DNA from 4 places in the Nonomuraea sp. NPDC050227 genome. Region 1 is predicted to be linked to each of the others. Evidence: riboswitches for the same ligand, from Rfam matches in the RefSeq annotation. Region 1 holds a riboswitch; each other region holds the start of a gene.
The links. A riboswitch is a leader RNA that binds a small molecule or an ion and turns the genes downstream of it on or off. The one in region 1 is predicted to bind cyclic di-AMP.

Region 1 (5,348 bases):
CAGGAGGTCAGCGGCGACCGCTACGTGCCCATCCCCAAGGAGGTCATCGACGTCTACCGGCTGTGGCGGCCCACGCCGCTGATCAGGGCGCACCGGCTGGAGAAGGCCCTCGACACGCCGGCCCGCATCTACTACAAGTACGAGGGCGTCTCACCGGCCGGGTCGCACAAGGCGAACACCGCCGTGCCGCAGGCGTACTACAACGCCAAGGAGGGCGTGCGGCTGCTGACCACGGAGACCGGCGCGGGACAGTGGGGGTCGGCCCTGGCGTTCGCCTGCGCCCAGTTCGACGTCGAATGCCGGATCTGGATGGTTCGGGCGTCCTACGACCAGAAGCCGTACCGGCGCTCGCTCATGCGCGTGTACGGCGCCACCGTCCACCCCAGCCCCTCCCCCCTCACCGGCGCGGGCAGCAAGGCGCTGGCCGACGACCCCGCCTCCCCCGGCAGCCTGGGGCTGGCGATCAGCGAGGCGGTCGAGGTGGCCGCCGCGAACCCCGAGGCCCGGTACGCGCTCGGCTCGGTGCTCAACCACGTCCTCATGCACCAGACGGTGATCGGCGAGGAGGCCCTGGCTCAGCTGCCCGAGCTGCCGGACCTGGTCATCGGCTGCACCGGCGGCGGCTCCAACTTCGCCGGTCTCGCCTTCCCCTTCCTGCGGGAGAAGCTGGCCGGACGCATCGGCACCCGATTCAGGGCGGTCGAGCCGGCCGCCTGCCCGTCGTTCACCCGGGGCGTGTACGCCTACGACTTCGGCGACACCGCCGGGCTGACGCCGCTGCTGAAGATGCACACCCTCGGGCACTCCTTCGTCCCCGACCCGATCCACGCCGGCGGGCTGCGCTATCACGGCATGGCGCCGCTGCTGTCCCACATGTACGAGCTGGGGCTGTTCGAGGCGGTGACCCGTACCCAAAGCGAGTGCTTCGAGGCGGGTGTGCGCTTCGCGCGGACCGAGGGCATCGTCCCGGCCCCCGAGCCCACGCACGCGCTGGCCGAGACCATCGCCGAGGCCCTGCGCTGCAAGGAGAGCGGCGAGGAGAAGGTGATCCTCACCGCGCTGTGCGGGCACGGCCACTTCGACCTGGCCGCCTACGACCGCCACCTGGCCGGCGAACTGGAGGACTACTCGCTTCCGCAGGAGCGTCTCGACCAGGCGCTCACCGAGTTGCCCGGCTGAGATGACACGGGTGGCCGCGAGACCCGCGGCCACCCGTGTTCAGTTCGCGTTCGGGCGCTTCCTGTGGTTCGCCTTCTTCTTCTTGCGCCCCCTGCCCTTGCGTGCACGCTTCGCCATGGGCTCACCTCCAGCGGTCGGGATCGTGACCTTCAAGGTCTCCCCTGCCCGCGGGCCGCACAAGCGATACGCCGTGACCTAACATTCCTCAACAAACTCGTGTCATAATTTGGTGGAATCTGTTGGAAGGGGTGGGCGTGCTCGCACAGCAGCGTCAGCAGACGATCCTCGAACGCGTACGCAGCAGCGGCGGCGTCCGGGTGGCCGACCTCGTGCGCGAGCTCGGCGTCTCCGACATGACGATACGCCGCGACCTTGAGGTGCTGGCCGAGCGCGGGCTGCTGGAGAAGGTCCACGGCGGCGCGACGGCCCTCGGCCCCGGCTCGACCGAGGAGCCCGGCTTCACCGCCAAGTCCGCCCGCCAGCAGCAGGAGAAGGAGGCCATCGCGCGGCACGCGGCCACCCTCGTACGGCCGGGAACCGCCGTGGCCCTCTCCGCCGGCACCACCACGTGGGCGCTGGCCCACCACCTCGTCGCGGTGCCCGAGCTGACCGTGATCACCAACTCGATCCCCGTCGCCGAGGTCTTCCACCGCAACCCGCGCGCCGACCGCACGGTCGTGCTGACCGGCGGCGTGCGCACGCCCTCCGACGCGCTCGTCGGCCCCGTGGCGGTGGCGGCCATCCGCCGCCTGCACGTGGACACGCTCTTCCTCGGGGTGCACGGCATGAGCCTGCGCGCCGGGTTCACCACGCCCAACCTGCTGGAGTCCGAGACCGACAGGGAGCTGGTGGCCGCGGCGCACCGCCTGGTGGTCCCCGCCGACCACACCAAGTGGAACACGGTCGGCATCAGCACGATCGCCGAGCTGACCGAGGCCGACGTGGTCATCAGCGACGCGGGGCTGCCCGAGGAAGCACGCACCGAGCTGGCCGAACGGGCCGGAGAACTGATCATCGCGGAGGGCACGCCTTGAAGCGCACCATCACCCACCTGGCAGACGGCCGAGAGCTGATCTACTTCGACCGGCGCGACGACGCCGACCGGAGCGCGATCGACCGGCGGCCGCTCGATCCGCGGCCGGTGGCCTCCGAGCTGCGCTACGACCCGCTGACCGAGGAGTGGATCGCGATCGCCGGCCACCGGCAGACGCGGACGTTCCTGCCGCCGGCCGACGAGTGCCCGTTGTGCCCGTCGTCCGCCACGCGGGCGTCGGAGATCCCGGCCCATGACTATGACGTGGTGGTGTTCGAGAACCGCTTCCCCTCTTTCTCCGGAAATTTTGGGACTTACGGGGATGTCGGCGGCCTGAGTGAGGTGCGGCCGGGTGTCGGGCGTTGTGAGGTGGTGTGCTTCACCTCCGACCACTCCTCCTCCTTCTCCAGGCTCTCCAACGCCCAGGTCAGGCTGGTCATGGAGGCGTGGGCCGACCGCACCGCCGAGCTGTCCGGCATCGAGGGCGTCGAGCAGGTGTTCTGCTTCGAGAACCGGGGCGAGGAGATCGGCATCACGCTCCCCCACCCGCACGGGCAGATCTACGCCTATCCCTACGTGACCCCGCGCACCAAGCTCCAGCTGGGGGCCGCCTCGCGGCACACGGGCGGCAACCTGTTCGCCGACGTGCTGGCCGCCGAGCAGGCCGCCGGCACGCGGGTGGTGGCCGCCAACGAGCTCTGGACGGCGTTCGTGCCGGCCGCCGCGCGCTGGCCGTTCGAGGTGCACGTGTATCCGCACCGGCAGGTGCCCGACCTGGCGGCGCTGTCGGAGGAGGAGCGGGCCGCGTTCGCGCCGCTGTACACCTCGGTGCTGCGGGCGCTCGACGCGCTGTTCGGGGTCGCGATGCCGTACATCTCGGCCTGGCACCAGGCGCCGGTGCGGTACGGCCGCGAGCTGGCCTACCTGCACCTGGAGCTGTTCAGCATCAGGCGGGCGCCCGGGAAGCTGAAGTACCTGGCGGGCTCGGAGTCGGCCATGGGGGCCTTCGTCAACGACGTGCTGCCGGAGGAGGCGGCACGCATGTTGCGATCACGAATTGATCACTAATTGGTTTCTCATTAAAGTCGCATGACTCGTGATCTACCACTAATATCCCGTTAGACATCGGCCATAACGGTCGTTGTACGCCTAATCCCGGGCGTGTTGCCCGGGAGCCGGGGACCCATCGCATCCGGGGTGAATCCGCGCCAGTGGTAGGGACTGCTCCCGTGCCCGAACCCGTCAGCTAACCCGGCCGGCAGAGGGAGAGGAACAACCACGTGGCGGCTTCGTCCCCCGCGAGTCTTGCCGTCGGTCTCATCACCGCCACCGCCCTGCTCGTGCATCCGGCCGCCGCCTCGGTCTCTGGGGCAGCCGCCGTGGCGGCCGCGCCCAAGCCGTCCGAGGCGCAGCTGCGGGCCCAGCTCAAGGAGCTCAACCGCAAGGTCGACAAGCTCATCGAGACGTACAACCTCAAGCGGGTCGAGCTGGCCAAGGCCCAGCAGGCCGCCACCGCGGCCCAGCAGCGGCTCACCGCCGCCGAGCAGGCGCTGGCCACGGCCGAGCAGCGGGTCGCCGAGATCGCCCGGCTGCGCTACCAGAACGGCGACACCTCCCTGCCGGCGTTCATGATGACCCCGGACGGCGGCGGCGCGGCCGTGCTCGAACAGCTCACCGCCGAGCAGCAGGCGGTCGTGGACAGCGTGGCCAAGGCCCGCGACGACCAGAAGAAGGCCGCCACGGCCGCCGCCGCGCTCGCGACGGAGCTGAAGGCGGGCACGGCGGAGGTGGCCGAGCAGCGCGACGACGCCCAGGACGTCATCGACGACATCAAGAAGAAGCTCCAGGACCTGGTGCCGTTCGGGCCGGGCAAGAAGTCCGACGGGAGCTGGGCGCCCGAGCTGCCGGCCGGCTCGGACAACATCACGCCGCGCACCCGGCTGATGCGCGCGCAGGTGCAGAAGAACTTCTCGCTGCCGTACGAGGTGGGCTGCTTCCGGTCCGGCTCCAGCGGCGAGCACCCGCTCGGCCGGGCCTGCGACTTCATGATGAGCACGGGCGGCACCATGCCGAGCGCCGTCAACAACGCCCTCGGCGACCGGCTGGCCGACTGGGCGCTGAAGAACAAGGCCAAGCTGGGCGTCAAGTACGTGATCTGGAAGCAGCGCATCAACCAGGGCTCGGGCTGGCGCTCGATGTCCGACCGCGGCAGCATCACCGAGAACCACTACGACCACGTGCACATCTCGATGAACTAGCCACGGACCGGCGGCTCAGCGGATGCCGGTGAGCTTGTCGGGGTTGGTGACGGAGTAGACGGCGGCGATTCGGTCGCCCTCGGGCGTGAGATCGACGACGACCACGGCCAGCGGCCCGTCACCGGAGAAGACGAGCGCGCACGGGTCGCCGGCCACCCGCCGGTAGCGCAGGTCCACCGCGCCCGGGGTCAGCGTCGCGGCGACGGACATGAACAGCGCCGCCACCTGGTCCCGGCCGTGGACCGGGTGCAGGCTGGTGGCCGGTCCCTTGCCGCCGCCGTCGGTCCACAGGGTCACCTCCGGCGCCAGCACCTCCAGCAGGGCCCGCAGGTCACCGCCGAGCGGCGGCCGCGGCGAACCGCTCGGTCACCTCGGCGTCCGGGGCCGTGACCAGCGGTTCCGGCAGCCAGGGGCCGACGTAGGTCTCCTGGCGGCGGCTCAGGTCCGCCCGCCGGGCGAGCGCCTGGTTCACCGCGATCCGCACCAGGTAGGCCCGGACGTTCTCCACCGGTCCGGCGTCCGGCCTGCGGTGCCGGGCGGACCAGGCCAGCCATGCCTCCTGCAGCACGTCCTCGGTGTCGGCGACGCTGCCGAGCATGTTGTAGACCACGGAGAACAGCAGTTCCCGGTAGCCGAGGAACTGCTCGGTGGCGGCGTCGGCGGGGTGCCGCGGGGTCGGTGTCATGGCGCGCCTCCTCGTCTGTCGCAACCGAAGAGTCCCGACGCGTGGCGATTGTGACATGAAGACATCAAGCGTGATCTATGCCACTCATGTCACAGTTCCCGGCCGGTTGCCCCTCTGTGGTGGCGTCACGACTCACAAGGGAGAGCTTCGATGCGTACATTGATCCGCGACGTCAGGGTGTTCGACGGCGAGC
Region 2 (5,348 bases), on a different contig from region 1:
TCAATCTCATAGGAGGAGCCGTCAATAGCGAAGCTGACCGTCTCATTGGCCTCGCCCCCATCGAGGTCATCGATGAGAATCTCCTGGATCTGCTTGGCCATCTACGCAATCCTTTCCCGGAGCATTGTTTCATTCGCTCGCCCAAACATATACCCGGAAAGGCGCGGAGACAATTCAGCGCTACGGGGATTCGGCTGACTGGCAGATCAGTTCTGGTTCTCGGCCTGATCCTGGTGGTTTGCCCGTCGTCCGGCGCCCTCCGATCGCAGCAACTTCACCGCGCCAAAGATGAAGGCGCCGCCGACCACGACCGGGGGGATGAGCGCTGACAATACGTCTGTTACGGCTTCCATTCGTCCTCGCCTCCAGGGCTAGCAGGGTTTCGGGGGCGCTAAATACGCATCCCGGCGCGACCTGCGGGACCTGCGGGAGCACGCCGGACGCTCATGACGCCTAGGTGACAACTCACCCGGAACCGACCATAGCCACACACAGTCGCCCTCAGGGAGCAGGGGCACCGACATCCGGCAACCCGGACGTCCCATAGCCTAATGCCAGTCTCTCCAGGCTCCTTACCGGATCAAGGGAAAATTTTGCGAAAAGGCATCTTCCCAGGTGTGGACGCCTCAACGAAGATCTTTTACCACCCGCGTTCCGGCCAGCCTGTCATGCGGCCCGCGCTCCAACGGCTTGTCGATCAGGATGAGCAGCCCGACGCCGAACAGCAGCATTCCGGCCAGCAGATTGACCACCGGAATGCCCATCAGCATGACAGGCCCGGGATAGACCAGGGCCCGTTTCAGCAGGGCGCCACGCGGAAGGTCGTCCGGCGCCAGGCGAATCTTCATGATCGCCTGGCCGAACGTCCGCCGGCGCAGGCAATGGGCCCGCCAGTCATAGGCCGTATAACACAGGCCGCCCAGGAACCAGGCCAAGAGCCCAGGGAGCCGTCCGCCGAACGCCTCGACCATCCCGACAGTCCGGAAGGCGCCCCACAGCGCGATGAACAGAATGTAATAGAAGACCCCGAAGACCAGCGCCTCAATGAAGCGGGCGGCGAGGCGTTCCCACCATTCCGCGGGCACGGCGCCCGGCCACGACGGTGTCCCGGCCATATCCCACCTCACGCGGTCGGCGGTCGTACCCCCCATTTTGGTACGCCCCGCACACACAAAACAGAGGCCGGCGGGAAGCCGGCCCCTGTTTTACGCTGACGCGGGATTACTTGATCTTCACGACCACCGTGCCCGCGAACTTGTCCGCGAACGTCTGCTGCAGCGGCTTGTCCCACAGCTGCGAGGCGCCGTTGACCGCGACGCACGCCCAGGCGAGCAGCGGGCCGAGGAACGGGATCCAGCTCAGGATGTAGCCGCCCCAGGTGACGCCGGCGCGCTTGATCGCCAGGTCGGACGCGAGCCCGCCCGGAGGAAGGGCCTGGCCCACGGGCACGACCTTGATCCCCATGACCATCTTGCCGACCGTCTGGCCGTTCATCTTCGTCAGGAAGAACTCGTAGCACACCCAGACGGCGGTCGTCACGATCGACGACAGGAGGGTGATGACGAAGGCGGACAGGAGGCCGGAGGTCAGGCCGGTCGCCGAGTCGTAACCGACCGCGAGCAGGCCCAGGATGAGGCTGATCACGAAGTTCACGACGCCGAGGATGACGCCGTCGATGATCCTCGCGACCAGACGCTGCCACCACTCCGCCAGGGGGGCCGGAGCGCCCGGAGGCTGCACGCCGACGGGCTGACCGTAGGGCTGGCCGTAGCCGGGCTGGCCGTAGGGCTGCGACTGCTGCTGCTGGCCGTATGCCTGGCCGTACTGCTGCTGGTCGCCGTACTGCTGCTGGGCGTAGCCGCCCTGCTGGCCGTACTGGGCGTCCTGGCCGTAGCTCTGCTGCTGCCCGTAGTCGGACTGCGGCTGCTGGCCGTAGCCCTGCTGGCCGTACTGGGCCTCCTGGCCGTAACCCTGCTGCCCCGCGGCGGCCTGCTGGCCGTAGCCGGGCTGGGCGTACTGCTGGCCCGAGGACTGCGGCTGCTGGCCGTAACCCTGCTGACCCGAGGCGGCCTGCTGGCCGTACTGGGCGTCCTGGCCGTAGCCCTGCTGCTGGCTGTAGTCGGGTAGGGACTGCGGCTGCTGGCCGTAGCCCTGCTGCTGGCCGTAGCCCTGCTGGCCCGAGGCGGCCTGCTGGCCGTACTGGCCCTCCTGACCGTAGCCCTGCTGACCGGAGGCGGCCTGCTGGCCGTAGCCGGGCTGGGCGTACTGCTGGCCGGAGGCGGGCTGCTGGCCGTAGCCCTGCTGGCCGTACTGGGCTTCCTGGCCGTAGCCGGGCTGCGTGTACTGCTGGCCCGAGGACTGCGGCTGCTGGCCGTAACCCTGCTGACCCGAGGCGGCCTGCTGGCCGTACTGGGCCTCCTGGCCGTAGCCGGGCTGCGTGTACTGCTGGCCGGAGGACTGCGGCTGCTGGCCGTAGCCCTGCTGCTGGCCGTAGCCCTGCTGACCCGGGGCGGCCTGCTGGCCGTACTGGGGCTGCTGGCCGTAGCCCTGCTGCTGGCCGTACTGCTGCTGTTGCTGGCCGTACTGCTGTTGCTGGCCATAGCCCTGTTGCTGCTGCTGACCGTATGGGGGCTGGCCGAAGGCATCGTCCGCCCGGTAGCCGACCACAGTCACGTCCGGGTCGGGCTCACCGGGCCGACGGCCGTGGTGCTGACCGTACTCGGGGTTCTCGCCGGAATCGTCCTGTGGGTACGGCGGCTGTCCGGTGCTCACCGTGTCACCTCGCTTCGAGTGCGCATGTGGCACGTGTCAGGACACATGCCTGTGCTGCCCAACGTATCGACATAGGTATCAACAATCACCTTTCCAAGTGGTCAAGGTCCGCGTCACCCGATGTCAGATGCAGCAGCATGCGGGTGTTGCCAAGGGTGTTCGGTTTGACGTGTTCCAGATCAAGGAACTCCGCCACACCCTCGTCGTACGAGGCCAGCAACTCGGCGTAGACCTCGGGTGAGACCGGTGTGCCCTGGATGGGGCGGAAACCGTGCCTCGCGAAGAAGTCGACCTCAAAAGTCAGACAGAATACACGCCGCAGCCCCAGATCCTTCGCCTGCCGGACGAGTGCCGAGACGATCCGCCGCCCCACACCCAGCCCCCGGCACGCGGGATCGACGGCCACCGTACGGACCTCGGCGAGGTCCTCCCAGAGCACGTGGAGCGCGCCGCAGCCGACGACCTCCCCGCCCCGCTCGGCCACCCAGAACTCCTGGACGTCCTCGTACAGCGTGACCGTGGCCTTCTCCAGGAGCCGCGGCCCCGCGCCCGCGTAGGTGTCCACGAGACGCCTGATCGCACGCACGTCGGGCGTGCGCGCACGCCTGACCACGACCGCGGTCTCGGGGACTGCCACTTCGGCCACCTGCTCCATGGCTCTCCAGGGTACAGATCTCATTACGGCTCGGCCCTAAATCCCACGTCTCGGGCATCTCATCACATCCCGTGGTCAGGTGAACACGGGCCGACTTGGAGCTTTCCTCCAGACCTCAGCACCCCGAATGCTGGACAAAAGGTGCAGAAGCCTGCTTCCGTACGGCTACCCACGAGATCACCTTGTGACCCTTCAGTTGTGAAACCTCTACAGACTCGGCAGTTCCGGTTGAGCGTGAACCCGGAGTGCATTAGTGTCCAGCGACGATGTTCTCCGCGTAATGCGCGCGGAAAGACACGCCCAATTCCCGCAAGGGAAGCCGGGGAACCAACGGCGGCGAGCACCTGGCGCCGCCACTTGGGGTGAATCCGACCATCTCGGTAGGGCTGCTCCGGCCCGAACCCGTCAGCTAACCCGGCCGGCGTCGATGAGAGGAGCTCGGTTGGTGAAGCGGACGTTCGACCGCTCGGGGAAGTCCGGGGGCAGGCACGCCCGCCCCCAGGAGCAGGCCAGGCGCGCACGCCGCCTCGGCGTCATCGGCGTCACCGTCGCCGCGATGCTGTTCGCCGTCCCCGTCGGCTCCGCCGCCGCCGACCCGAAGCCGTCGCTCTCGGAGCTCTCCGACCAGGTGGAGAAGCTGCACGAAGAGATCGAGACGCTGGCCGAGCAGTACAACGAGCAGCGCGAACGGCTGAAGGCCGCCCAGAAGGCCAACGACTCCGCCCAGAAGATCCTGGCCACCAGCGAGTCCGATCTGGCCGCCAAGCGCGCCAGGGCCTCGCTGCTCGCCCAGAACGCCTACATCACCGGCGGCCTGGACAAGGCCCTGGCCTTCGCCCAGTCCGGCGACCCCGAGACCTTCCTCGACCGAGCCGCGACCACGTACGCGCTCGAACAGCAGCAGGGCGAGGAGGTCAACCAGCTCGCCAGGGCCATGGAGGCCGCCGAGCGGGCCAGGGCCGGCGCCAAGACCCGCATCGCCGAGGTCCAGAAGCTCGTCACCGACCTGGAGAGCAGGCGCTCGAAGATCACCAAGCTGGTCACCAAGGTCGAGAGCAACCTCTACCGGCGGGCCGTCGGCGAGGCCGGCCGTCCCGGCACCCGGGCCGTGCGCGTCAACCTGCCGGTGATCGGCGACGGCAAGGCCGCCCAGGCCGTCAAGTGGGCCCTCACCCAGCAGCTCAAGCCGTACGTGTGGGGCGCCGAAGGGCCGCGCTCCTACGACTGCTCCGGGCTGGTGATGGCCGCCTACCAGCGCGTGGGCATCTCGCTCCCCCACTACACCGGCGACCAGTGGACGGCCGGCAGGCAGGTCAGCCGCGACCAGCTGCGCCCCGGCGACCTGGTGTTCTTCTACAGCGACCTGCACCACGTCGGCATCTACATCGGCGGCGGCATGATGGTCCACGCTCCGCGGACGGGTGACGTCGTGCGGGTCGCCCCGATCGGCGGGCGGCCGTTCGCCGGCGGCGTGCGCATCGCGGACTGATCCGCGCGCCGCTTCCCCCAGCGCCGGTTCGCCCAGCGTCACTGGATGATGAGCGCCACCAGATGAGCGCCGCTAGATGAGCTGGCGGCGCGCCGCCCATGCCACGGCCTCGATCGCCGTGGCCACGCCGATGCGGTCGCAGATGCCCCTCAGCCTGCGCCGTACGGTCCGTCCGCTGATATCCAGCCGCCTGCCGACCCGATCGACCGTCACTCCCCTGGCCAGCTCGGCCAGTAACGCCAAATCCGCGTGGCTCAGCTCAACGCCTTCTGTGAGCACATCCACCGGGAGCCCTCCCCCAAACAGCAGAACTCGGACCTTTCAGGCGAAGCAAAGCCGCTCGTCTCGGTGAAGGTAAACGCATCGCGGAAAGGTCGTCAAGCGCGACAATCGGCGCCCTTGACCAGTGCTATTGACATGATCACTTATATG
Region 3 (5,348 bases), on a different contig from region 1:
GCCCCGACGTGTGCCTGTTCGACATCCGCATGCCCGGCCTCGACGGCATCGCGGCCACCCGCGAGCTGGCCGGGCCCGACGTCGCCGACCCCATGGCGGTGGTCGTGATCACCACGTTCGACCTCGACGAGTACGTCTACGCCGCCCTGCGCGCCGGAGCCAGGGGGTTCCTGCTCAAGGACGCCGGCCCGGCGCTGCTCGCCCAGGCGGTGACCGCGGCGGCCGGCGGCGAGGCGCTCATCGCCCCGAGCGTGACCGCGCGCCTGCTGGCCGCCTTCGCCGGAGCCGGGCGTACGGAGACGCCCGCGCAGCCGGTCGAGGCGCTCACCGGCCGCGAGGAGGAGATCCTGCGCGCCGTGGCCCGCGGCCGGACCAACAGCGAGATCGCCCGCGAGCTGCACATCTCGCTCAGCACGGTCAAGAGCCACGTCGCGAGCCTGATGACCAAGCTCGGCGTGCGCAACCGCGTCGAGATCGCCATGTGGGCCTACGAGACCGACCGCGTACGCACCTGACCTCCGAGGGTTCTGCGGACGACCCACTCGGCCACCGCCAGGTTGATCACCCAGCCCGCGCCGACGAGCAGCGCCCGGCCGAGCTCGCCGGGCGGCCCGAAGGCGGCCAGCCCGAACGCCAGGGTGAACGCCTGCGTGCCCGCGCCGAGTCCGATCGCGTACCCGCGGGTCATCCAGGCGCGATGCCGGGCCAGGTCGCGCCGCCGGATCGCGGCCAGGCCGAGCAGGAGGCAGGCGGCCATGGCCGTCCCGAACAGCAGCCGGAAGGCGGCCAGCAGCGTCCCGTCGCCGGCGGGAAGGTCGGAGAAGAGCGTCAGCCACACCCCCGACAGCGCCGCGACCAGCCCGCACGCCACCAGCACCCGCCCCGCCGCGCGGTGCCACCCCGGCCGCCCGGCCCGGAACCGGGCCTGGAACTGGAACGTGCCGAGGACGCAGAACACCAGGGAAGCCGGGATGTGCAGCAACACCGGCACGGGCATGGCGAAGAAGCGCGCGTTGTCCGCCGTCACGGGGGCGCCGGCGGCCAGTTCGGTCACCCGGATTGCGCCGGCGACCAGCGGGACGACGCTGAGCGCGAGCAGCCCGGCGGGTGCGATCCATCTCATGCCTGAGAGCGTGCCGCCCGCGCCCGTGCCCGGTCATCGCGCGGACGGCCGGTCCTGGTTCGCACCATCGGCGGGCGGGCCGTCGTACTTTCGGCCATCGAGCCGTCGCCTTTCGACCGTTGAGCGTCCGCGCAGGTCACGCCCACACTGGCGGCACATCAGCGGCACGAGGGAGAAAACGATGAAGGCGTACGTCCTGCGCTCGTTCGGCTCGCCCGACCAGCTCGTCCTGACCGACGTCGAGCGGCCCGTGCCGCGCGACGACGAGGTGCTGGTCCGGGTGCGGGCCACGTCCGTGCAGCCCTACGACTGGCACTTCATGCGGGGGGAGCCGTACCTGGCCCGGGTCATGGGCGGCGGGGTCGGGCTGCGCCGGCCGCGCATCGCCGTCCTCGGGGCCGACGTGGCGGGGGAGGTCGAGGCGGCCGGCAAGGACGTCACGCTGTTCCGTCCCGGCGACGAGGTGTACGCGATGTCGCTCGGGGGCGGCTTCGGCGAGTACGTCTGCCTGCGGCAGGGCGAGGTGGCGCCCAGACCGGCGGGCCTGTCGTTCGAGCAGGCGGCGGCGGTGCCGATGGCGGCCAACACCGCGCTGATCGCGCTGCGCGACGAGGGACGCCTCCAGCCGGGCCAGAAGGTGCTGGTCAACGGCGCGTCCGGCGGCGTGGGCACGTTCGCCGTGCAGCTCGCCAAGGCGCTGGGGGCGCACGTCACGGGCGTGTGCAGCGGGCGCAACGCGGACCTGGTCCGCTCGCTCGGCGCGGACGACGTCATCGACCACACCAAGGAGGACTTCGCGGCCTCGGGCCGGCGCTTCGACCTGCTGCTCGACGTGGCGGGCGGCCGCCGGCTGACGGACTGCCGCCGCGTCCTGACCAGGAAGGGCACGTACGTGCTGGTCGGCGGGCCGGCCGGCCGCTGGGTGCAGCCGGCCGGCCACATGTTCGCCGCGCTCGCGTCGGGGCCCTTCGTCCCGCAGCGGATCGTCAGGGCGGACGTCGTCCGCTGCGGGAGCAACAGGGCGAACCTGCTGACGCTGACCGGGCTGATCGAGCGGGGCGCGGTCACCCCGGTCATCGACAGGACCTTCCCCTTCGGCGAGCTCCCGGCGGCCGTCCGCTACCAGGAGGAGGGGCACGCCCCGGGGAAGGTCGTCGTCACAGGGTCGCGGTGAGCATGGCGGGGGCGGGGGCCTTCTGGAGCTGCTTGTAGTCGGCCCAGCGCTTGACGCCCTTGGGGTCGGGGCGTACCGCGCCGACGAAGGCCTGCCTGCGCCACTGCGACAGGCGTTCCTCCTTCACCACGTCGCCGGTGTGGGGGGAGTGGACCATGTAGCCGGGCTTGGAGATCATGCCGACGTGGCCGAGGCCGCTGAAGAACACCAGATCGCCTGGCTTGAGGTCCTTCCAGGCGATCTTCCTGGAGAAGGCGCCGTACTGCTCCGCGGCGGTTCTGGGGAGCTCGATGCCGGCGTCCTCGTAGGCCCGGAGCATGAGGCCCGAGCAGTCGTAGCCCCGTTCGCTGGCGCCGCCCCACACGTACGGGGTGCCGCGCTTGTCCATGGCGTATTCGAGGGCGACCTTCCAGGCCGGTTTCGGCGCGTGCCGTTCCTGGACCTGTTTCACCTGGGGGCCGGTGAGGGTGATGGAGGAGGTGGGGGCGGCCGGAGCGGCGGGAGCCGCGGGGGCGGCAGGCACGAGACCTGCGGCGCCCGCTGCCACCGCCACAAGGATGGCGATGCTAGACAGGGGACTGTCCTTCCACGTGGCCGACCGGGTTAGCTGACGGGCTCGGGCCTGGAAGTAGCCCTACGGCGGCTCCTCGGGGGGGAGGCGCAGCCGATTCGCCCCGGGGGGAAAGATGGGTCCCCGGCTCCACGCAGCGGCTGCGTGGATTAGGCTCGTCGGACTCTAACGAAACGGTCAAAAGGTCGCAATCCCCCCAAAACGGATTGTCCGATTGTTGAGATGATGTGTTCGTCAGCCGAGACGAGCCGGTAAGGTACCGCCCATGGAGTCGCGTAACATCCGCCTGGCCGTCATCCCCGGGGATGGCATCGGCGCCGAGGTCGTAGCCGAAGGGCTCAAGGTCCTGGAGGCCGTGGGCACGAAGATCGAGCCCACCCACTACGACCTGGGCGCAGCCCGCTACCACCGCACGGGCGAGACCCTGCCCGACGCGGTGCTCGAAGAGCTGCGCGGCTACGACGCGATCCTGCTCGGCGCCGTGGGCGACCCCAGCGTGCCGCCCGGCATCCTGGAGCGCGACCTGCTGCTCAAGCTCAGGTTCGAGTTCGACCACTACGTCAACCTGCGTCCGGTCAAGCTGTTCCCCGGCGTCGAGACCGCGTTGGCCGGCGCCACCGCCGAGCACATCGACATGGTCGTCGTCCGCGAGGGCACCGAGGGCCTCTACGCGGGCACCGGCGGCGTCATGCGCCGCGGCACGCCGCACGAGATCGCCACCCAGGAGTCGCTGAACACCGCCCACGGCGTCGAGCGCGTCGTGCGGTACGCCTTCCAGAAGGCTCAGTCGCGGCCCCGCAAGAAGCTCACGCTCGTCCACAAGACGAACGTGCTCACCTTCGCCGGCGACCTCTGGCAGCGCACGGTCAACCGCGTGGCCGCGGAGTTCCCCGACGTCACCACCGACTACAGCCACATCGACGCGGCCTCGATGTTCTTCGTCACCCAGCCCGAGCGCTTCGACGTGATCGTCACCGACAACCTGTTCGGCGACATCATCACCGACCTCGGCGCCGCCATCGCCGGCGGCATCGGCCTGGCGGCCAGCGGCAACATCAACCCCGAGCGCACCTCGCCGAGCATGTTCGAGCCGGTGCACGGCAGCGCGCCCGACATCGCCGGTCAGGGCAAGGCCGACCCGACCGCCACCATCCTGTCCGTGGGCATGCTCCTCGACCACCTCGGCCTGCACGCCGAGGCCGCCAAGGTCGAGCAGGCCGTGGCCGCCGACATCGCCGAGCGGGTGACCGGCCGCGCCGGCCGCACGACCAGCGAGATCGGCGACGACATCGCCGCGCGAGTAGCCGGCTAGGACCGCCTAGCCCCGCACGCGCCTGGCGGTCCGAACACGGACTGCCAGGCGCTTTTTCGCGTTCGCCGGTTCTAACCACCCCAACTGCCTCTTGCCATCCCAAATCGCGAGACACTAGGAAGTACGAATACTGCTCGCGGGCAGTAGCTAACAGAATCAGCTTTCGAAGTCGCAGATTCGTAGAGAGAAGGACCTCCGTCATGACCATCGCTCAGAAGCTCAGCTTCGACGTGCAGCATTCCGACCACGCTCGCACCGCGGCCGAGCGGGAGCAGGTACTGGCGAACCCCGGGTTCGGGCAGGTCTTCACCGACCACATGATCTCGATCGACTACACCGACGGCGAGGGCTGGCACGACGCCCGGCTCATGCCGTACGGGCCGCTCTCGCTCGACCCCGCGACCTCGGTCTTCCACTATGCGCAGGAGCTGTTCGAGGGCCTGAAGGCGTACCGGCAGATCTCCGGTTCGATCGCGACCTTCCGGCCGTACGCGAACGCCGCCCGCTTCAACCGCTCGGCCGAGCGCATGGCCATGCCCGAACTGCCGGAGGAGGCGTTCGTGGAGTCGCTGGAGCTGCTGGTCTCGGCCGACAAGGAGTGGGTGCCGACCACCGAGGGCCACAGCCTCTACCTGCGCCCGTTCATGTTCGCCACGCAGGCCGGGCTCGGCGTCAACTACCCGTCGAAGACCTACAAGTACATGGTGATCGCCTCGCCGGCGGCCTCGTACTTCAGCGGCGGCATCAAGCCCGTCTCGGTCTGGCTGTCCACCGAGTACACGCGCGCCGCGCCCGGCGGCACCGGCTTCGCCAAGTGCGGCGGCAACTACGCCGCCGCCTTCGTCGCCCAGCGCCAGGCCGTCGACAACGGCTGCGACCAGGTCGTCTGGCTCGACGCCCACAAGCACGAGTACGTCGAGGAGATGGGCGGGATGAACCTGTTCTTCGTCTTCGGCAACAAGCTCGTCACCCCGGCGCTCACCGGCACCCTGCTGCCCGGCATCACCCGGGAGTCGATCCTGGAGATGGCCGGCGACCTCGGCCTGGAGACCGAGGAGCGGCTGGTCTCGGTGGACGAGTGGGAGTCCGCCTGCGCCTCCGGCGAGCTGACCGAGGTGTTCGCGTGCGGCACCGCCGCCGTGGTCACGCCGGTGGGCTCGGTCAGGGG
Region 4 (5,348 bases), on a different contig from region 1:
GGTGGCGCCGCGCGGGGTGCGGGTGCTGTTCAGCGCGCCGGGGGAGATCGCCGACGACCTGATCCGCCAGCTCGTCCGGGCCGAGCCGCCCGGCCGGGCCATGGCCGTCGTCTCCTCCGACCGCGAGGTCGCCGAGTCCGTACGCCGGATGGGCGCCAGACCGGTTCCGTCCGGTCTGCTGCTGCGCCGGTTGGGCCGCGCATAAGTTACGAATTAGCACTATTGGCGAGACCCAGCCCGCCACTTCTGTACTATTTCGCCCCAGGTGTAATCCCTGGGAGGCGACGCTGTGAGGTTTGGCCGGGTGACGGTGGCCGCGGGTCTCGCGATCGGACTGATGACGGTCCCGATGGGTGCGGCGCTCGCTGATCCCAAGCCCACTCTCAAACAGGCCAAGGCCAAGCTGGAGAAGCTGAACGACAAGGCCGACAAGGTCGTCGACCGGTACAACACGGCGACCGAGAACTACAAGAAGGCCAAGGACGCCTACACCAGGCTCAACGACCGCTACAAGCAGAAGCTGCAGACGGTCGCCGACCTCCGCGCCGAGATCATCAGGGTGGCGGTGGACTCCTACAAGCTGGGCGGGGACGTCACGTCCCTGCCCGGCATGGTCGGCGTCGACGACCCCGAGAACCTGCTGGCCGGGCTGGCCATGGCCGGGCAGCTCTCGCGCGAGCGGCTGGAGAAGCTGGCCGCCTTCGACCGCGAGAACAAGGGGCTCAAGGCCGAGCGCGACAACGCCCAGACCGCGCTGGCCGACGCCGACAAGGAGCGGGACGCCGTCCAGCGGGAGCGGGCCGAGGTGCTGAAGCTGGTCGGCCAGCAGAAGAAGCTCCTGGACAAGCTGGGGGCCTACAACCCGGGCAACCCCAACAGCACCGGCATCAAGTACACCGGTCCCGCCTCGGGCAGCGCGGCGGCCGTCCTGAACTTCGCCTTCGCCCAGGTGGGCAAGCCGTACATCTACGGGGGCACGGGCCCGCGCGGCTACGACTGCTCAGGGCTGACGCAGGCGGCCTGGCGCGCCGCCGGCGTCTCACTGCCGCGTACGACCTGGCAGCAGTGGGCCTGGGGCGCGAGCCGGAAGGTGGACCTCAAGGACCTCCAGCCGGGTGACCTCATCTTCAGCGAGGGGCTCGGGCACGTCAGCATCTACGCGGGCGGCGGCAAGATCGTCCATGCGCCGCAGACGGGCGACGTCGTCAAGGTCGTCCGCCTCGCCGACTACGGCCGCCCGCTCGTCGGAGCCATCCGCCCCTGACTCGGCCCCCGCCCGAAATCTCGGGCGGCTTCGGCGTGCCCGTGATCGCTGCGGCGAACGGGACAAATGGGGCGAAAGTGCCCTGACAATCGGGTGTGTCGGGAAGTGTGAGAAGGGTCACAAACCGGTAACGGAACCCTGAGGTCCAGCAGGGGTTTCACCCTTTACTTGCACCTTTATCTGATCTTTACAGGCCGAGTCTCTCTTTGCCAAATCTTGACCCGTCGGCGTAGTTTCTGGCGTCGCGGTCAGCAAGCCATGCGCACCGCGGATCGACATCGGAACCCCGATGCGGACCAGATAAAAATCCAGCGGTCGCCGCCGATATCCCCGTTCAGGCACAACCATCGGGCGGCGACCTGCCGAGTCCGTGCAGCCAGGAGGCACGGAGCCGGGGACCCACAGATCCCGTCATCCCCCGGGATCAGGGGTGAATCGGCGCGTCTTCGCGCCGTAGGGCGACTTCCAGGCCCGAATCCGTCAGCTAACCCGGTAGGCGTTCGTGGAAGACACAAGGAGAAATCCTGTCTACCTCCCTGCATAACCCCCGTCTGTCCCGTCTTGCCCTGAGGGGCGTCGCACTCACGATGACCGTGACGGCCGGAGGTGCGGTTCTCCATGCCGTGCCGGCCGGGGCGCAGACGGTGAGCGAATCGGCCGCCAGGCTCACCGCGGTGTCCAGCACCGCCAAGGCGGCCACTGCGAAGTCGGCCAAGTCGGCGAAGACCGTCAGGTCTGCCAAGTCGGCCAAGGCCGCGCGGCAGGCGTCGAAGGCCCGCAGGGCCGTCGCCGTCGCCAAGCATCAGGTCGGCGACCCGTACCGGTACGGGGCCACGGGCCCTGGTGCGTTCGACTGCTCCGGACTCGTCCAGTACGCCTGGAAGAAGGCCGGGGTACGACTCCCGCGCGTGACGAACAGCCAGTTCGCCCGCATCAAGCGCAAGGTCTCCTGGCGCAATCTCAAGCCGGGCGACCTGATGTTCTTCAACGGGCTGGGCCACGTCGGCATGTACGTCGGCCACGGCAAGATGGTCCATTCGCCGCGGACCGGCGAACGGGTGCGCATCGACAAACTGGGCGGATGGCGGAAGTCGTCGTTCGTCGGCGCGGTGCGTCCCGGCGCGTGACAACGGGCCCCGCCCGGACCCTCCCCGGTCCGGGCCGGGGCCTGTCGCATGCCCGGCCCCGAGCAGGACCCGGTCCGGCGGAGGGCCCGGCTCCGCGACGGGATCGGTCCGGCGGAGGGCCCGGTCTCGGGAAGGGGCCGGGAGGGGCGTGGGCCTACTAGCATCGGGCCGTGTCCTCGCAGGTGCGTCCGTCCCTTCGCGGTCCGCGGCTGCTCCTCTCGATCCTGCTGCTGTCGACGGCGGTGCTCGTGGTCGCCGACGCGCCGCCCGCCGCCGTCCTGCCCGCCGGGGCGCGCGGGTTGTGGAGCGACGGCGGTCAGGTTGCCCGCGGCGCGCGGTCCGTGGTCGTGGGGCACCGCGCGGAGCCCGGCGTGCTCGCCGATCTGGCCCGCCGCGCGGATCTCGCCGGACGGCGGGTGTCCGCGGTGCTCGGCCGGCCGGTGCGCGCGCTGGTCGTCGTGCCGGACTCCGACGCCGAGGCGGCCGGGCTGGCCGGCACGGGCCCGCTGGACGGGCTGGCCGCGGTTGCCGACGGCGCCAGGGTGATCGTCGTGCCCGGCTCGTTCGCCCGGCTCACCCCCACGGGACGCGACGTCGTCCTCACCCATGAGCTCACCCACGTCGCCGCGGGCACCGACCGGCTGCCCGTCTGGCTCTACGAGGGGTTCGCCGACTACGTGGCCTACCGCGACGCGGGGCTCCCCGTCAGGACGGCCGCCGCCGAACTCGCCGCCGACGTACAGGCCGGCCGGCTGCCGAGCGAGTTGCCCGGACCTGCGGCTTTCGCCCCCACGGCCGCCGATCCCGGACGGCTCGCGCGGGCGTACCAGGAGGCATGGATGGCGTGTCGCTTCCTCGCAGACCGGTTCGGTGACGGGACCCTGGTACGGCTCTACCGTGATGCCCGCGTGGCCGGCGTCGATCAGGCGCTCGCCTCCGTGGGGCTCACCGCCGAGACGCTGGCGGCACGGTGGCGCGAGTACGTACGAGAGCAGCTCGCGTGAAGGGGAGGCAGATGAGCGAGCGGAACGACCCGCCCCGGGAAGGGGACGAGCCCGCCGGAGCGGTCGCCAGAGGGGCCGACGAGCCCGGCACGGCGGTCGCGGCGGCGCACGGCGGCGGTGTGGCCATCAGGGACGACGGCGGAGACCGGCCCGGTGACGGTGCGCCGCCGGAGCCGTCCGGCACCAACGAGCCCCCCGAGTCCCCGGGCCACGCCGACGATCCGGACTATCCGGACGCCCGCCCCGACGCGGACGCCGACCCCGACACCGAGGACCCCCGTCACCCCCGACCCCCCACCCCCGACGACCGCCCCCACGCGACCCACGCCGACGCCCCCGCCGCCGACGCCCAGCCCTGCGCGCAGGCCGCCGATGGCACGGACACCCCCGGCAGGAGCCCCGAGGCCCCCGACGAGCCCCCGGACCACCCCGGCAAGGGCGGCAAAGGTGGAGGCGAGGGCAAGGGCCCTGGCAAGGGCGCGGGCGATCCCGCCACCCCCTTCGCCGAAGGCGTCGAGGCCCGTCCAGGAACCGGCAAGCTGACGGGAACGGCGGAGCACCTGATCGCCCGCGAACGGCAACGCGTGGAATCCCGCTCCAGGCGCGCCGCCGGCGCCGCCCTGGCCCTGGTCGGCGGCGTGATCCTGGCCGTGGTCGCGTTCACCACCCCCTGGCGGGTCCTGGCGGCGGGCGCGCCCGCCGTCGCCCCCGACCCCGCCCGTGACTTCAGCGCCGCCCAGATCGCCAGGGCGCAGGCGTTCGACGCGGCCACCACCCTGCCCGGCTACATCTCGCTCGGCCTCACGGTCCTGTTCGCCGGGCTGCTGGTCCTGACGCCGTTCGCGGCCAAGGTGCTGGGCGTGCTCAGGGGCCCGTGGTGGGTGCGGGTGATCCTCGGCGTGGTGGTGCTCACCGCGATCACCGAAGTGCTGAGGTGGCCGCTCGGCATGTGGTTCGAGACGATCCTGCGCGACTACGGCCTGTCCACCCAGGACTGGGCGGGCTGGGCCGCCGACCGGCTCAAGAACACCGGCGTCGGCGTGCTGCTGACGGCCGTCATGCTGCTCGCCCTCGTGGCGCTGGCCCGCAAGGTGCGCCGCTGGTGGATCCCGGCCGCCGTGGGCGCGTTCGCGCTCACCCTCGGCGTGTCGTACGTCTACCCGGTGGTGTTCGAGCCGCTGTTCAACGACTTCACCTCCATGCCGCAGGGCTCGCTGCGGTCGGAGCTGCTGGCCATGGCCGAGCGGGACGGCGTCCCGGTCGAGGACGTGCTGGTCGCCGACGCCTCGCGGCGCACCACGGCGCTCAACGCGTACGTGTCGGGCTTCGGGGCCACCCGCCGGATCGTCGTCTACGACACGCTGCTCAAGGCGCCGGAGTCGGAGGTCGAGCTGGTGGTCGCGCACGAGCTGGGCCACGCCAAGCACGCCGACGTGCTCGACGGCACGCTGCTCGGCGGCCTGCTGGCCGCCTTCGGGGCGATCGGCCTGTTCCTGCTGGTCGGGCCGCTGCGGCGGCGCACGGGGATCGCCTCGGTGGCCGACCCGCGCGCCATCGGCGTGCTCATGGGGCTGATGACGCTGGCCTCGCTGGTCTCCGACCCGGCCCAGAACCTGATCACGCGGCACGTGGAGGCGCGGGCCGACGTGCACGCCCTCGACCTCACCAGGGATCCGGCCACGTTCGTCGCGATGCAGAAACGCCTCGCCATAACCAACATTTCCGACTTGTCGCCGGATGCGGTGGAATATGTGCTCTATGCCTCCCATCCCTCCAGCCCCGAGCGCAACGCCCTGGCCCGCTCGTGGGCGAGACTGAACGGCGTCCCCGAACCGTGACCGACGTGGTCTTCGTGACGAACGACTTCCCGCCCAGGCCGGGCGGCATCCAGTCGTTCGTGCACGGACTCGCGCTCCGCACGCCGGGTGTGGCCGTCTACGCCCCCGCCTGGCC

Region 2: linked by a shared signal. The riboswitch ahead of ACIBK9_RS05750 (NlpC/P60 family protein) and the one ahead of ACIBK9_RS26610 (hypothetical protein) in region 1 are both predicted to bind cyclic di-AMP.
Region 3: linked by a shared signal. The riboswitch ahead of ACIBK9_RS42440 (C40 family peptidase) and the one ahead of ACIBK9_RS26610 (hypothetical protein) in region 1 are both predicted to bind cyclic di-AMP.
Region 4: linked by a shared signal. The riboswitch ahead of ACIBK9_RS30310 (C40 family peptidase) and the one ahead of ACIBK9_RS26610 (hypothetical protein) in region 1 are both predicted to bind cyclic di-AMP.

Annotation. Positions count from the first base shown of each region.
Region 1 covers NZ_JBITJF010000007.1:11,716-17,063, forward strand. The annotation lists gene ACIBK9_RS26590 (TrpB-like pyridoxal phosphate-dependent enzyme) at 1-1,179, shown strand, start outside; gene ACIBK9_RS26595 (50S ribosomal protein bL37) at 1,219-1,296, opposite strand; gene ACIBK9_RS26600 (DeoR/GlpR family DNA-binding transcription regulator) at 1,434-2,213, shown strand; gene galT (galactose-1-phosphate uridylyltransferase) at 2,210-3,280, shown strand; cyclic di-AMP (ydaO/yuaA leader) riboswitch at 3,349-3,487, shown strand; gene ACIBK9_RS26610 (hypothetical protein) at 3,493-4,470, shown strand; gene ACIBK9_RS26615 (hypothetical protein) at 4,486-4,767, opposite strand; gene ACIBK9_RS26620 (sigma factor) at 4,802-5,155, opposite strand; gene ACIBK9_RS26625 (amidohydrolase) at 5,306-5,348, shown strand, end outside.
Region 2 covers NZ_JBITJF010000001.1:1,087,315-1,092,662, reverse strand. The annotation lists gene ACIBK9_RS05770 (Lsr2 family protein) at 1-101, opposite strand, end outside; gene ACIBK9_RS05765 (RDD family protein) at 627-1,115, opposite strand; gene ACIBK9_RS05760 (RDD family protein) at 1,222-2,772, opposite strand; gene ACIBK9_RS05755 (amino-acid N-acetyltransferase) at 2,858-3,427, opposite strand; cyclic di-AMP (ydaO/yuaA leader) riboswitch at 3,715-3,866, shown strand; gene ACIBK9_RS05750 (NlpC/P60 family protein) at 3,873-4,916, shown strand; gene ACIBK9_RS05745 (LuxR C-terminal-related transcriptional regulator) at 4,989-5,201, opposite strand.
Region 3 covers NZ_JBITJF010000014.1:225,179-230,526, forward strand. The annotation lists gene ACIBK9_RS42425 (response regulator) at 1-515, shown strand, start outside; gene ACIBK9_RS42430 (DUF2306 domain-containing protein) at 488-1,123, opposite strand; gene ACIBK9_RS42435 (NAD(P)-dependent alcohol dehydrogenase) at 1,305-2,297, shown strand; gene ACIBK9_RS42440 (C40 family peptidase) at 2,281-2,844, opposite strand; cyclic di-AMP (ydaO/yuaA leader) riboswitch at 2,875-3,034, opposite strand; gene ACIBK9_RS42445 (3-isopropylmalate dehydrogenase) at 3,134-4,180, shown strand; gene ACIBK9_RS42450 (branched-chain amino acid aminotransferase) at 4,381-5,348, shown strand, end outside.
Region 4 covers NZ_JBITJF010000008.1:276,995-282,342, reverse strand. The annotation lists gene ACIBK9_RS30320 (NYN domain-containing protein) at 1-205, shown strand, start outside; gene ACIBK9_RS30315 (NlpC/P60 family protein) at 338-1,264, shown strand; cyclic di-AMP (ydaO/yuaA leader) riboswitch at 1,615-1,778, shown strand; gene ACIBK9_RS30310 (C40 family peptidase) at 1,909-2,391, shown strand; gene ACIBK9_RS30305 (hypothetical protein) at 2,562-3,395, shown strand; gene ACIBK9_RS30300 (M48 family metallopeptidase) at 3,407-5,233, shown strand; gene ACIBK9_RS30295 (glycosyltransferase family 4 protein) at 5,230-5,348, shown strand, end outside.